3 regions of the Fictibacillus sp. 23RED33 genome follow, and region 2 is predicted to be linked to each of the others. Evidence: riboswitches for the same ligand, from Rfam matches in the RefSeq annotation. Region 2 holds a riboswitch; each other region holds the start of a gene.

Region 1 (4,220 bases), on a different contig from region 2:
CCACGCTATGCGGTTGCGCACGATACTGGTAACCCTAACTCTACGGCTCAACAGAACTACGAATATTTCAACAGCAGACAACTAGAGGCTTCTGCACACGTATTCATAGATGATAAACAGATATTGATGATCATTCCATTGCAAGAAAAAGCTTGGCACGTTCGCTCTAACGTATCGGATGCTAATGAATGGGCGATTGGAGTAGAGTTATGCTATGGACCTTCCATAGATTTTAACAAAGCTTACAGCCGTTATGTATGGTTTTTTGCGTATTTATGTGAGATGTACCAATGGGACCCTGCGCGGGACATAAAAGGGCACTTTCAGCTAGACCCAAAAAGAAGGACAGATCCTTTAAACTGTTTTCATCAATATGATAAAACATTTCCATTTTTCATTGAGGATGTTAAGTATGAGCTAAAAAAGTTTGTTGTTAACCAGAACGAGTTTAAAGAACTTGTCACTGCAGAAGAAAAGCTCTATAAGGTGCAGATTGGGGCATTCACATCTAGAGAGAATGCCGAAAACCTTTCTCGAAAAGCTAAATCTGCAGGATTTGCTGTTCATATTGATTACTCCTAGAAACAATCAATGCGAAAACAGCCTCGAGAGTAGTTGATTTTCATTCCAGGTAATAGTAAATAAAACAAAAATACTTGCCTCTTAAGTAAGGCAGGTATTTTTTTCTAGTATAAAAAGAACGTTTGTTCGCATATAATATAAAAAAGGAGGTTGCTTCATGACTAACTTATTAATGAGATGCATTCAAGAACGGGTTGGAATAGAAATGATCTACCTCTCGCAAAAAGGTGATATCTCGCACCGTTTTGTAATTCCATACTCTTTCGACGGTCATATAATAAAGGGATACTGCTCGGCAAAAAAGCAGATTCGAAGTTTTCACATAAGAAACATATTATCCGTACATTCACGTTTTTTGTCTTCTTGAGATTGGGGGGATTGTCGTGCAATATGGAAGCGAAGAAGAGCGTTCGCTTATTGAAAAATTTGTGATGTATCCGATTTTACTTACAGTGTTTAATCGCGATCTGCAGATTATTTGCGGCTCTCCATTTAAATTGAGACAGCCATACGTTGCATTAGTAGAACAAATTATGAATCAAATCAGCAAAGATCTATTTGATGTACGAATTGAATTGAGAAAAAGAAGAATTAAAGTTATGGATGCACGCCGTGAGGAAGATATTACAGAATATGAAATCTTTATTAGGGGTTATCGTGAAATTATGAGGTTTCCAAACATTCATCTAAAAAACAAAGCAGAAACACTTATGCTTTCTTATCTACAAGTGACCGTAGAATAATGGATAAAGCATGCCAGTTTCATTTTCGATAACATCTGTATACAATGAACGTATTGCAGAAACATAAGATGATGATAATAGGATTAGAATTTGAATTGAGGAACCTTATGGAACACTTTATCCAGCTAGCTAGACAATTGAACAGAGAAATAATGATTGAAAGCCGCAGCCCATTTGATCCGGTATGTCCGGTGAATACACCACACCCTTGGCAGATGCTGGGCTGTGGGAACTATGCAGCGGTGTTTTCACATCCTGAACATCCAGCATATGTAGTTAAGATTTACGGCAGGGATGAGCATGGATTATTAGAGGAAAAAAAGGTTTATGATCGACTAGGAACACACCCTGGATTTTCTGTTTGTTATTATTCCGAACAACGTTTTTTAATCTTAAAACGTATTGAAGGAATGACTCTGTACGACTGTGTGCATAAAGGTGTAAAAATTCCTGAAAATGTGATTTATGACATCGATGAAGCAGTGAGGCATGCAAAAGACAAAGGATTGTTTCCTAACGATGTACATGGAAAAAATGTCATGATATCCAATAATAGAGGAATTATTGTAGACGTATCTGATTTTAGCCGATACGAAACTTGCAGGAAATGGAAAGATTTAAGGAAAGCTTATTTTACTTTTTACAAGAAAACGCTGTATTACTTTCCAATAAAGATTCCTTATATTGTTTTGAATGGAGTAAGGATTGGGTATAGGTACTATAGAAAGTTAAAAATATCCAAAAAACAAAGCCTAAAATAATAGGATTAAAGAACTATTAAAATCATTGGCACAAATTACCTTAGTAGGATATAATAACTATAAATCAATAAAAACCTTTGTTATTAAGGGCAAACCAGTTGAAAAGCTGGGACGCAAAGCTATGGGCCTAAAGTATGGTGAACATGCAATGGCAGCCGGTTGCCAAAGGGAAACGGACTCGTGTTTAGACACAAGCGTTTCTATGAAGCTTTATTCTCGTATTTTGTAGTTTCTCTGCAGGAATAATGTGTTCATAGAGGTTAAAAGTATCTAAAACATAAATTGAAGCCATTCCCTTTATTAGGTGATGGCTTTTTGTATGTAATTTTTGAGGGATTTGAGGGGTTGTAGAATGGAAAACTTCCAACTAGACTTACGCGCACTCAAAAAAAACTTGTTACCAGAATTTATGAAGTCTATTCCAGCCATGATACATACACACAAAGAACATCTAAGAAAAAATGAAGACTTTCATACGTTTCTAAACGGTTTTGTTGAGCAATACGAGAAGATACTAGAGAAATTTTTACGCGGGATTGTACATGCAGTGTTTTTAGAAGAAGAACGATTCAAATCCTTTTTAAAACAAGGAGAGCAGAAAGCGTTTCGATCAGGTATTCATTTTTTAAGGCATCAACGAATTCCTCATCAAGCACTTGCGTGTTTTACAACGAGTATTAGTGAATCCGTTTTATTTGAAGTGAAAAAAGCAACGTCCAACGAGCCGTTAGTTATACAACTATTTATGTTAGATCGCTGGAACCGGATTTCTCACCATGCTGTTACAGGATTTCTAAGCGGTTTCTCTTCTCAACAGTTTAAAGATCTTAAGGAGATTAGCATTCGTGATCCATTAACAAATCTGTATAATCGTCGCTACTTTTATGATTGTTTAGAAAAGGAGCTAGAAAAGGCAAATAGACTTAAGCTTCCTCTTACACTTGTCATGTTTGATATCAATAACTTTAAATTAATCAATGACGAGCTAGGGCATCACGCGGGTGACGAGATACTTCAGCAGATCGCAGAACTTTCAAAGCGACTAAAATTGTTCTCTGGATTTAGATTCGGTGGAGATGAATTTGTTTTTCTCTTACCAGGAATTACTGAAGATGAAGCATACATCTTAACTGAAAAACTAGAAAGTCAGCTTATCGTTTGGAATGAATCCATCTCATTGGCATATGGTGCAATAGAATTACTTGCAGATGCATGTGAAAACATAGACTATTACCTGCAGCTTGCTGATGAGCGTATGTACACGAACAAAAGAGCTAGAAGTGAGAATAAATCACTGATTTGATCATGTAAAATAATGGGCCTTTCTGCTATGTTTTTCGCAGATCGTATAACGTAAAGGAAGTTGAATGCATGAAAGATTCATTTACGATTACGGAACACCGTTCTGAAACCATATCATCTTTGTTACGGTGGTTCTTTTTAATTCTTTGCATACCTGTTTTTTATTATCAACCTATATCAAGCGTTTTGAATTATGAAACGGAAACTTTTCCGATCCTTTTTATAATCGGCATTATATATATGACATCCACACAAATTGTATTACACCGATTGCCAGAGACGTCACTGTACTACCGTGTTTTTACAAGAGGTGGAATTGTTTTTGATTGTCTTGCTTATGCATGGTTGATGCAGCTTACTGGTGGAGCTGATAGTGCGTTTGTTGCTGTTGGTTACCTAATCGTTATCCATGCTGCTCTGTATTGGAGGTTAAAGGGCGCTTTTATAGTAGGAACAGTGAGTTTTACCATTCTCTGTTACTTTTTTATAAGAGATAGTGGGTATATGAACACGCTCTCTTCCTTTGAATTTTTAATGAAGAGCATCTTCTTATGGTTGATCGCTTTTTACGGCGGTGTGATTGCCTCAAAAGAAAGACAATATTATTTCGAGAAGAATATGTATCAGCTTCAATCTGAACAAGACTATTTAACAGGTTTGCTGAATCATCGGAAATTTCAAGAGGACGTATTGGAAAAAACAAAACAGAATAAACCTTTTACACTTGTATTATGTGATATTGATCGGTTTAAAATGTTTAACGATCAGCACGGCCATTTAATTGGTGATGAGGTGCTCAAGCTTGTAGGTGCAACGTTTAAACGTTTCATTT
Region 2 (4,220 bases):
ATATAAAAAATACCTTGAAAGGAGTTTCACCCTTCAAGGTCTCTAAAAGAATTATCGGTTACTATTTTTTATCATTTCAAAGTACGAATCTATGAAGCTTTCTTTCAGTTTAAATGGAATGGAGCACCCTTTACGTTTATTGTAAAAAAACCTCAATTACCCCTATACAGTCATTTGCTTTAACCGTTTCATTACATGAGGACGTTTGTAGCCAAATTCGTCATGAATCTCTTTGTACAGTTTAAATAAAGTCTCATATTTTTCAACATGGTTCGGCTTTGGATAGTAAGTCTTTAGAAAAGGTTGATTCATAGATTGTACGACTTCCTCTAACTCCAATCCTCCTGCAGCAGCACCTAACATGGCCGCGCCGATTCCGGAAGCATGATCTGTGGAAGACACATGAATCTCTCGGTTAAGGACATCGGCATAAATCTGCATGAGCAGTTCGTTCTTTTGTGGCAGCCCGCCGCAAGCATATACACGGTCAATCGCAATTCCCCATGACTCGAAGTTATCAATAATTATCTTTGACCCGAACGCTGTAGCTTCAAGGTATGCCCGATAAATATCCTCTGGCTTTGTTTGCAACGTGAGACCTATTAAAGTTCCAGTTAAGTTGGAATCGGACAATACGGATCGATTTCCATTATGCCAGTCTAATGCTATCAAGCCAGTTTCCCCTGGTTCCTTTTGAATCGCTAAGGATTCCAGATAAGTAAATAAAGATAGATTTTGTTTCTTGGCTTCCTCCACATAAGAAGATGGAGCTTGTTTCACATACCATCCAAAGAGATCACCAACAGCCGATTGACCCGCTTCATAGGCGTAAAAACCAGGTAGGATGCCATCTTTCACCACCCCTGAGATGCCAGGCACTTGAATAAATTCTTCATTTAGCGTCATATGACACGTAGATGTTCCCATTACCATCGTAAGTTGATTAGAACGTGATGCACCAACACCAAGGAGAGCAGAATGAGCATCAATGATTGAGACTCCAACAGGTAACCCTTTAGGTAATCCTAATGAGTTCGCCACCTCTTCTGTAAGGACACCCGCTCGTTGGCCAACTTTGCCTACTTTTCCTTGTAACTTTGTATGTACCATCTGCCCTAGAGTAGGATTCAATTCTTCAAAGAACTTTTTGGGAAAGCCTTCTTCCTCACTCCAAAAGGCTTTAAATCCAAGAGAACAATTGCTTCTTACCACTTCTCCAGTCAGTTTTGCAACGACCCAATCTCCCGCTTCTAACATGTAGTCGGTAGCTTCATATACTTCAGGTGCATGATTAATCGTCTCAAGACATTTTGGAATAAACCATTCTGTTGATACTGTGAAACCATACCTTTTCAGCCATTCACTTTTTTCAGATAAGGCTTTATCCAACAACGCTTTCGCTTCTTCTTTTGGCCCATGATGCTTCCAAAGTTTTACCCAAGCATGAGGATTATTTTCATATTCTTTTAGCGAACATAAAGGATCTAGGTTTTCTTTCACACAGAGAAATGTTGAGGAAGTAAAATCAATTCCAACCCCAATCAATTCATGAGGACGGATGTTAGCTTCTTTCATAGCAGTAGGAATACCATGGTATAACACATCGAGATAATCTTGAGGATGTTGCAGAGCAAAATCGTGAGGAATCTGAACACTTTGGTCTGTTGGAAGAACATCGACCATTACCCCGTGTTTGTAGGGAACGGTACTTATGGCTTTTATGGATCCAGTGTTAACCTCAACCACAAGTACTCGTCCAGACTCCGTGCCAAAATCAATACCAATAGAATAACCGGACATCTTTACTCACCTCTTATGTAAGCGCTTTTCCATAATCATATAGAATATGTATGGAATTCTCAACATAAATGAACATAAATGAGTTCGGTAGTGTGCAAATATAAACAATTAAAATTTACTAACAAGATTTAAGATATTCATGTAATGGTTCTATAGTCACGAAAAGTTAATGCTATATTGTATTTTTTTCCATATATGATAGGATAAAAGTATGATAACCATATAAAGGCAAACTTATTGAAAAGTAAGGACGCAAAGCCACGGGTCTAAGGTGCTTCACACTACGACAGCCGGGCAGCTAAAGGTATATTCGCATTTAACCTACGGCTAGATTGTAGGTTTTTTATTTTTTATAGGCATACATTTTGAAAGGTGAAATAGACTCGATGAAAAAAATTCTCTTCCATTCTACATTGGTCACTATTGTCCTCATTTGCGGGTTATCTCTAGCCTACTTTCTATTTACAACGATTCCACAAAATCAAGCAAAGCCTGCTGTAACTGAAGTGAAAACCACAACGATAACAAAAGAAGTCGCTGCAAAAGAAAAGCCAAGTTTAAAGTCTATAATAAAAGCAACTCAAGACAAGGTTGTGCAAATTGAGACGTCCAACGGCCAAGGCTCAGGGTTTCTCTATAACAACAAAGGAGATATTGTTACGAATGCCCATGTAGTAGGATATGAAGTTAGCGTAACCATCCGCATGAGCGATCAGCAAACGTATACGGGTAAGGTGATTGGACGCAGTGATCATACAGATATCGCTCTGATTCGTGTTCAAGAGTTAGCAAATACTACTCCATTAAAGATAAAAAAAGAGAAAGCAGAAACTGGTGACGATGTAGTAGCATTAGGCAGTCCACTCGGTTTGCAAAACACAGTAACTGTAGGAATCATCAGTGGATTAGATCGCTCCTTCCAGCTAGATCGCTACTACTATGAGAATATGTATCAAATTACTGCACCTATTTCACCGGGTAATAGTGGAGGACCGATTGTAAGTGGCATAGACGGATCGGTGCTTGGTATTAACTCTGTCAAATACATTAAAGAAAACAATATTGGATTTAGCATTCCTTTGTATGCCGTATTGCCGACGTTAGCAGAATGGTCAAAGAACCCGATGAATCTTCAGCCATATGAAGAAGATCATGATTTTGATTACGAAATACCAGAGTATGATGGAGACCTTTCTGAGGATGAAAACGATGAAGGTGCATATTATGAGGATGGATCAGATTCTGACACGAACACCGGTATGGATGAAGAATACAGCGAAGAGCCTTATGAAGAATACGAGGAAGATGAATATTATGAAGATTACGATGAAGAGTATGAGTCTTCCTACGAAGTAACACCTGATGATGCGGTATACACTGTTGAAGAATACTATAATTATGTGAATGCTGGAGAATATGAGCTAGCTTACGATCTGATTGGCGGTAACTGGAAAGCTTCTTCTCCTTCATTAGAAGTATTTACTGAAGGATATGCACAGACAATATATACTACTATTACGAATTCTTACGTGAGCGATAACGGTGATGGCACATATCAAGTTGATATTACGTTAGAGGCACAAGAATATGTAAATGACACTGAACAAACTTCCATTTATACCATGAGCTATGTGGTCGGAATGGAAGATGATAGACTTAAATTATTAGGTGGAGAAATGGTTAATTAAAACATTACAAACAAACAGCACTGCAACTGCAGCGCTGTTTGTTTTTATTTTATACGAACCGACACTGTATCCCCTACATGTTTCGAACTAAAATCCAACTCAACACGCAATCTTCCCTCATCATCAGCCCGTGTCTTCACAACTTTAGCACCTCGATCACCTTTAATCTTCACGTGATACTTTCCGTTCGGCTTAAACCAAGGTGCTGTCTGAACATCTGCTTTCCCTGACCCCTGAAGTTTGAATCCTTTCTTCGTCACGTCGGATAATCTAGCAAACTCCATTTTATCTCGATCGAATGTAACATCCCAGCCGTAGATAGAAAAGGATGATTCAGCCGACTTATATTGAAAAGGAATCGGCGCTTCTGGGGGATTATTAAAGATATCCATGAACCGAGGCAACGTTTGGTGCAGATCGCGCTGCCAATAGCCCCACGTATGAGAACCTGGTCCATAACTATCCCACACATGTGAAATATTCAGTTCATCTAACCGATTATGAAGACTCGTTGACATCACAAAGCAAGTCTCTTCAACCGGAGATTCCAAACCACCATCCAACGGTCCGCCCGCTTCACCTGTTCCCGTGTGTATGGCAAGATCTACACCTTCCAAGTTTTCTGCTAGGTCCCAAGGGTTATGGCTTCTCCAAATGATCTCATTCGTTTCTCTGTCACCCCAAACGGTTCCAGGTGGTACTTTTTCCTGGTTCTGAAAGATCGTCTTCTCT
Region 3 (4,220 bases), on a different contig from region 2:
CATAAAAATCCTTTGCGGAACCAAAACAAAAAACAAAACCCTGAATCCAGCCATTTTCGGCGAAATTCAGGGTTTTTGCGTTCGGGAAATACGTTCAAAAAAGCTACATAATTAAAAATTACGATCTTCCGTTTTCTCTCGATTTCATTGATTTGCTTCGTTGAAAGATTACCCCTAAAAATAGGGAAACCACTCTGCGTAAAACGTGAGATAGCCCCATAAAAACGCACCAGCTAATAAACCACAACTGACTAAGAAATTAAATACTTGTCTCGGCAACCAACGAAATAACATCCTGATCAGTACAGCAATCACAACTAATATAACAAATAAAAAAACGAAAGGAATCACAGAAATAGAAAGTTCAGCATCTCCAAGTAAATTACTTCCCATTATAATCACCCCTAATAGATATCGGGGTTCAAAAACATAAATGAAGTATACTCTCTAACTAATTTCTAATCTTAAAAAATATCTCTAACGACTCACGAATAGAGAATAGAATACTTTAAACAATAACCATAATCGTCTATACAACTTGTCCCTACCGGCATAGCATATAGGAACCGGATCCGTTCAATAGGGTCGGATTATTTTTCTAGGGGGGGAATAATCATAGGCTATAGAAACTGTTGTTGTCGTAGAAGACACGAAAGAAAATGCGAACCTTCTCGTACCGTTTACTACAAGTGTAAACGATACGAAAAGAAAAGATGCAGCTGTCATCGTAACCATCACTAAGTTCGATCCGTTTTACAAGAGAGGAGTCTATAAAAAGGCTTCTCTTTTTATTTGTCAGGATTTAAAAAGACCGCGTTCTGTTTGGAGAACTCGGTCGGTATACATTATTATTTAGAGTGGCAACATCGTTTTTTACAAACGATAGGTGGTAGTGAATGTAGAGGTCTGATCAAAGGAGTCTTTTTCAGACATGGACACTTTCTTTTTTTCATGTTTTCTCCCCCTTAACCGGCAGCTGAAAAAAACCAATACAGCGCTGGTGATATCAGGGATGCACTCTATCGGTCATACCTTTACTATATGTGTACAACCTACTGTGTGTATGATTCCACTCGTTTCTATGCAATTAAGATGCGCTGTAACTAAACATCGCACAATCTTATAACATAGCTTCAAAATCAGATATTGTTTCATCTATTTCTGATTTTGTAACGTTTACTATTTTTTGCAAGTCCTCTGTTATATGATTAACGGTTAAAAGTTCTGCTGTAATGTTTTTGATGTTTAAGTCAACTTCTTGAATTGCTTCCTTAGAGTTATCTGATAATTTCCTTACTTCTTGAGCTACAACATTAAATCCCTTTCCGTATTCTCCAGCCCGAGCTGCTTCTATTGCTGCATTTAAAGCTAATAAATTTGTTTGTGAAGATATATCTTTAATGAGTTTTGATGTTTGACTAATTAAATCAATTTGTTTTTTTAATGACTCTAATGCTTTTATTTTTTCATTAGAATTCATGATTACTATATCTACTAAATCATTAGGCATCTGTTTTAATTTAGAGATAATGTTTGTTGTGCTATTCTCTCGATTTGTAATATCTGTTGCGATTTTCAGGACTGCACTTACTGCTCCTTCGTTATCTAAAATGGGAATATATGTTACTTCGAGCCAAAGTATATTTCCATTTTTATCAATGCGTTCAATCTTCTCTTGAAATTTTTCACCTAACCTAAGGTTTTCCCATAATTTTATGTATTCTTTGCTTTCTCTGTATTCTTTTGTACAAAAGCTTTTATGATCCAATCCTATCATTTCATTACGTCTGTAACCCATCGTTTGAGCGAAATTGTCATTCACCCAAATAACTTCTCTGTCTAAATTAAATTCAATCATTGCTAAGTTGATTTCGAGAGCAGATACAAGCGCATTTAAATCTAAAATTTGGGTACTAGTCTTAATCATTAAGTGTTCCTCCCTATAGTCGGTTGCGCTACTCACTCCTATTTTTCCAAGCGCCCAAATACAGAAAAATGATCACAGTACCTTTTATTTAAAACATCGTCATTTTTAGATAAATATTTAACTTTAGTTCTTCACTATTCCCATTTACATATTGTTCTTGCTGGAAAACTCAATGTCTATCTGTAGGAATCTTTTTTCTTAAGAAACCTAAACGTAACTTTTTATTTATGTAGCACATAAGATATAAAGACCCAATCCTTATCGGGGGAACCTTCCTATCCATACCCTCCTACCTGGCTTCGGGAGGGTTAGAAAAATAGGACAAGACCGTTGTAAAAATATCAACTTTATACACATGGTGAATTTTAACTTTTCTCCATTACAATACAAATTACCATCTAAAAAAACAATGATCCTCAAGAAATGAGAGAATATATAATTCATGTATGAAAATCAAGAGAATAAATAAATATCCTCATATAAAGACATTAAATAGCCCTTGAATACACGTCGCAAAATTTTACGCATTTCAAATCAACACGAACTAAAAATCTCTTAAAACCAAAATATGAGCTTCTCAGAGCATGTACTAAAAACTACTTTGTTGCTGCTCTTAAAAAGAGTGCCAGAAGACCTCACAGACCCGTGTACGTTGGGTGTGTGAGGTCTTCTGGTGTTTACGATATTTTATTGAGCAGCATCAAGCCTTTATCCATAAGGAAAAACACCGAAATCGATGCGTAAATCATATATAAATTGATTATCCTTTATGTTATCTATCCATTTACGTATGTAATTACTACTTTCCTCTGCCTATAAACATACATAAACTCACTTCATTAAATATTTTTCCATGTTCTTAACCTAACCAAATAAACAAACTTAAATGGATTTTTCTTCATTGTTTTATAGCTATAATCTATAAGATTAAACCTTACCAAAAAGTAACCACTTCTAACTAAAAAACAGCCCGACCACCAGGTGTTCAAATGACCCCACATAGGATGATGTTGCCTGTGTGGGGTCATTTGATTTTCGAAGCGATAGCAAGAAAAAACCTGGTGTTCGGGCCCGTCATAGAAGGAAAACTTAGACTTGCAGCTCTGTAAAAGAAAAGCATAAGTTATTAAACAGATATTAAAGACTTTTTAAACCCTCAATTAGCGATGTCTTCTCCAATATTCCACACCATAATCTAAAGCAATACAAATAAAGATACAACCGATTAAAACAATAGCCTCAATCAAAAGAATCCTCCCCTTATAAAGTACGCTTAACTTATACAGCCCGTACTGCTGAACTACAAACAAATACGGATCTACACGAGTGACTACAAACGTAACATCCGCACGCTCAAACACAGAGAGTGATACAAACTGAGGTTGTAGATGTAAAAAGGTACGAATAAAAACAGAAGCCCCATAAAGGGGCAGGGACTACGTCCCCTTAATATAAAGAGACATACCTGTCACATACATTTTTTTACAATTTTAAAGCCTTTTGAGTAACTTACTTACATAAGATCTTTCAATGTTTAATAGTTTCGCTAACTCTTCGTGTGTTGTATCTGGATATTTATTTATAGCTTTCTGCAACAACCATAGCTTGTCCTCTGTCTTTTCCTTCTGGGCATCAAGATACGCTTTACGAGGCTTCATTCCCTCTCTTCGTCGTTGTTCTCTTTTAGCTTCAGTATTACGTTTTCTCTTCTCGTTACGTCCAATAATTGTCTGCAGCTGTACCTGTTCGTCTTCCGTGATATCGAGCCATCCGATGATTTTAGCGTTCTTTAGGTTGTAGCCGGCTCCTGGATAGCCTTTTTCTTTGGCTACAGTGTTCGCCTCTTCGCTATTTTTGGCTTTCCATGCCTTCTCCGCACTCTTGGTGGCACGAATCACTTCTTTTTCAGCCAATGGTTCCAAAAACTGTGAGTTATAGATTAGTGTTTGCCTTAAAGCTTCCTCCGGATCTGCCACATAACAGCACTGCCAGTATCGATAGAGAAAGAGAATGGTCTCTCGGTATCCTTTTACATCAAAGTTTCGCAGTTCCACAAGCTTCACGAGATCAAGCAGACGCGCATGGTGTAATGAGTATGTATTAAAAAGCCTTTCAACAGTCTTACGACGTCCTCGTGTCTTTTTCTTTGGTTGAAGATCTGGTAAGTATTCGTTTTGAATATCACGAAGTACGTATCGATAATCATGCCGGTATTGAACTTGGACAGCTTCTCCGTTTTTGGAATTAATGCTGCCATCAAGACGGAATACACGTGCAGCATCCGTCGCTCGTG

The links. A riboswitch is a leader RNA that binds a small molecule or an ion and turns the genes downstream of it on or off. The one in region 2 is predicted to bind cyclic di-GMP.
Region 1: it holds a riboswitch for cyclic di-GMP, as region 2 does, so the genes downstream of both, IHV09_RS04265 (GGDEF domain-containing protein) here and IHV09_RS08800 (S1C family serine protease) in region 2, are expected to answer to the same signal.
Region 3: it holds a riboswitch for cyclic di-GMP, as region 2 does, so the genes downstream of both, IHV09_RS22735 (methyl-accepting chemotaxis protein) here and IHV09_RS08800 (S1C family serine protease) in region 2, are expected to answer to the same signal.

Annotation. Positions count from the first base shown of each region.
Region 1 covers NZ_JACZDX010000001.1:796,428-800,647, forward strand. Annotated here, with positions in the region: gene IHV09_RS04250 (N-acetylmuramoyl-L-alanine amidase) at 1-582, shown strand, start outside; gene IHV09_RS04255 (hypothetical protein) at 966-1,325, shown strand; gene IHV09_RS04260 (serine/threonine protein kinase) at 1,433-2,086, shown strand; cyclic di-GMP riboswitch class I at 2,165-2,253, shown strand; gene IHV09_RS04265 (GGDEF domain-containing protein) at 2,439-3,389, shown strand; gene IHV09_RS04270 (GGDEF domain-containing protein) at 3,458-4,220, shown strand, end outside.
Region 2 covers NZ_JACZDX010000002.1:66,008-70,227, reverse strand. Annotated here, with positions in the region: gene IHV09_RS08805 (ribulokinase) at 163-1,800, opposite strand; cyclic di-GMP riboswitch class I at 2,018-2,103, shown strand; gene IHV09_RS08800 (S1C family serine protease) at 2,187-3,488, shown strand; gene IHV09_RS08795 (alpha/beta hydrolase) at 3,533-4,220, opposite strand, start outside.
Region 3 covers NZ_JACZDX010000017.1:5,128-9,347, reverse strand. Annotated here, with positions in the region: gene IHV09_RS22060 (hypothetical protein) at 175-393, opposite strand; gene IHV09_RS22735 (methyl-accepting chemotaxis protein) at 1,121-1,927, opposite strand; cyclic di-GMP riboswitch class II at 1,936-2,019, opposite strand; gene IHV09_RS22050 (replication protein) at 3,418-4,220, opposite strand, start outside.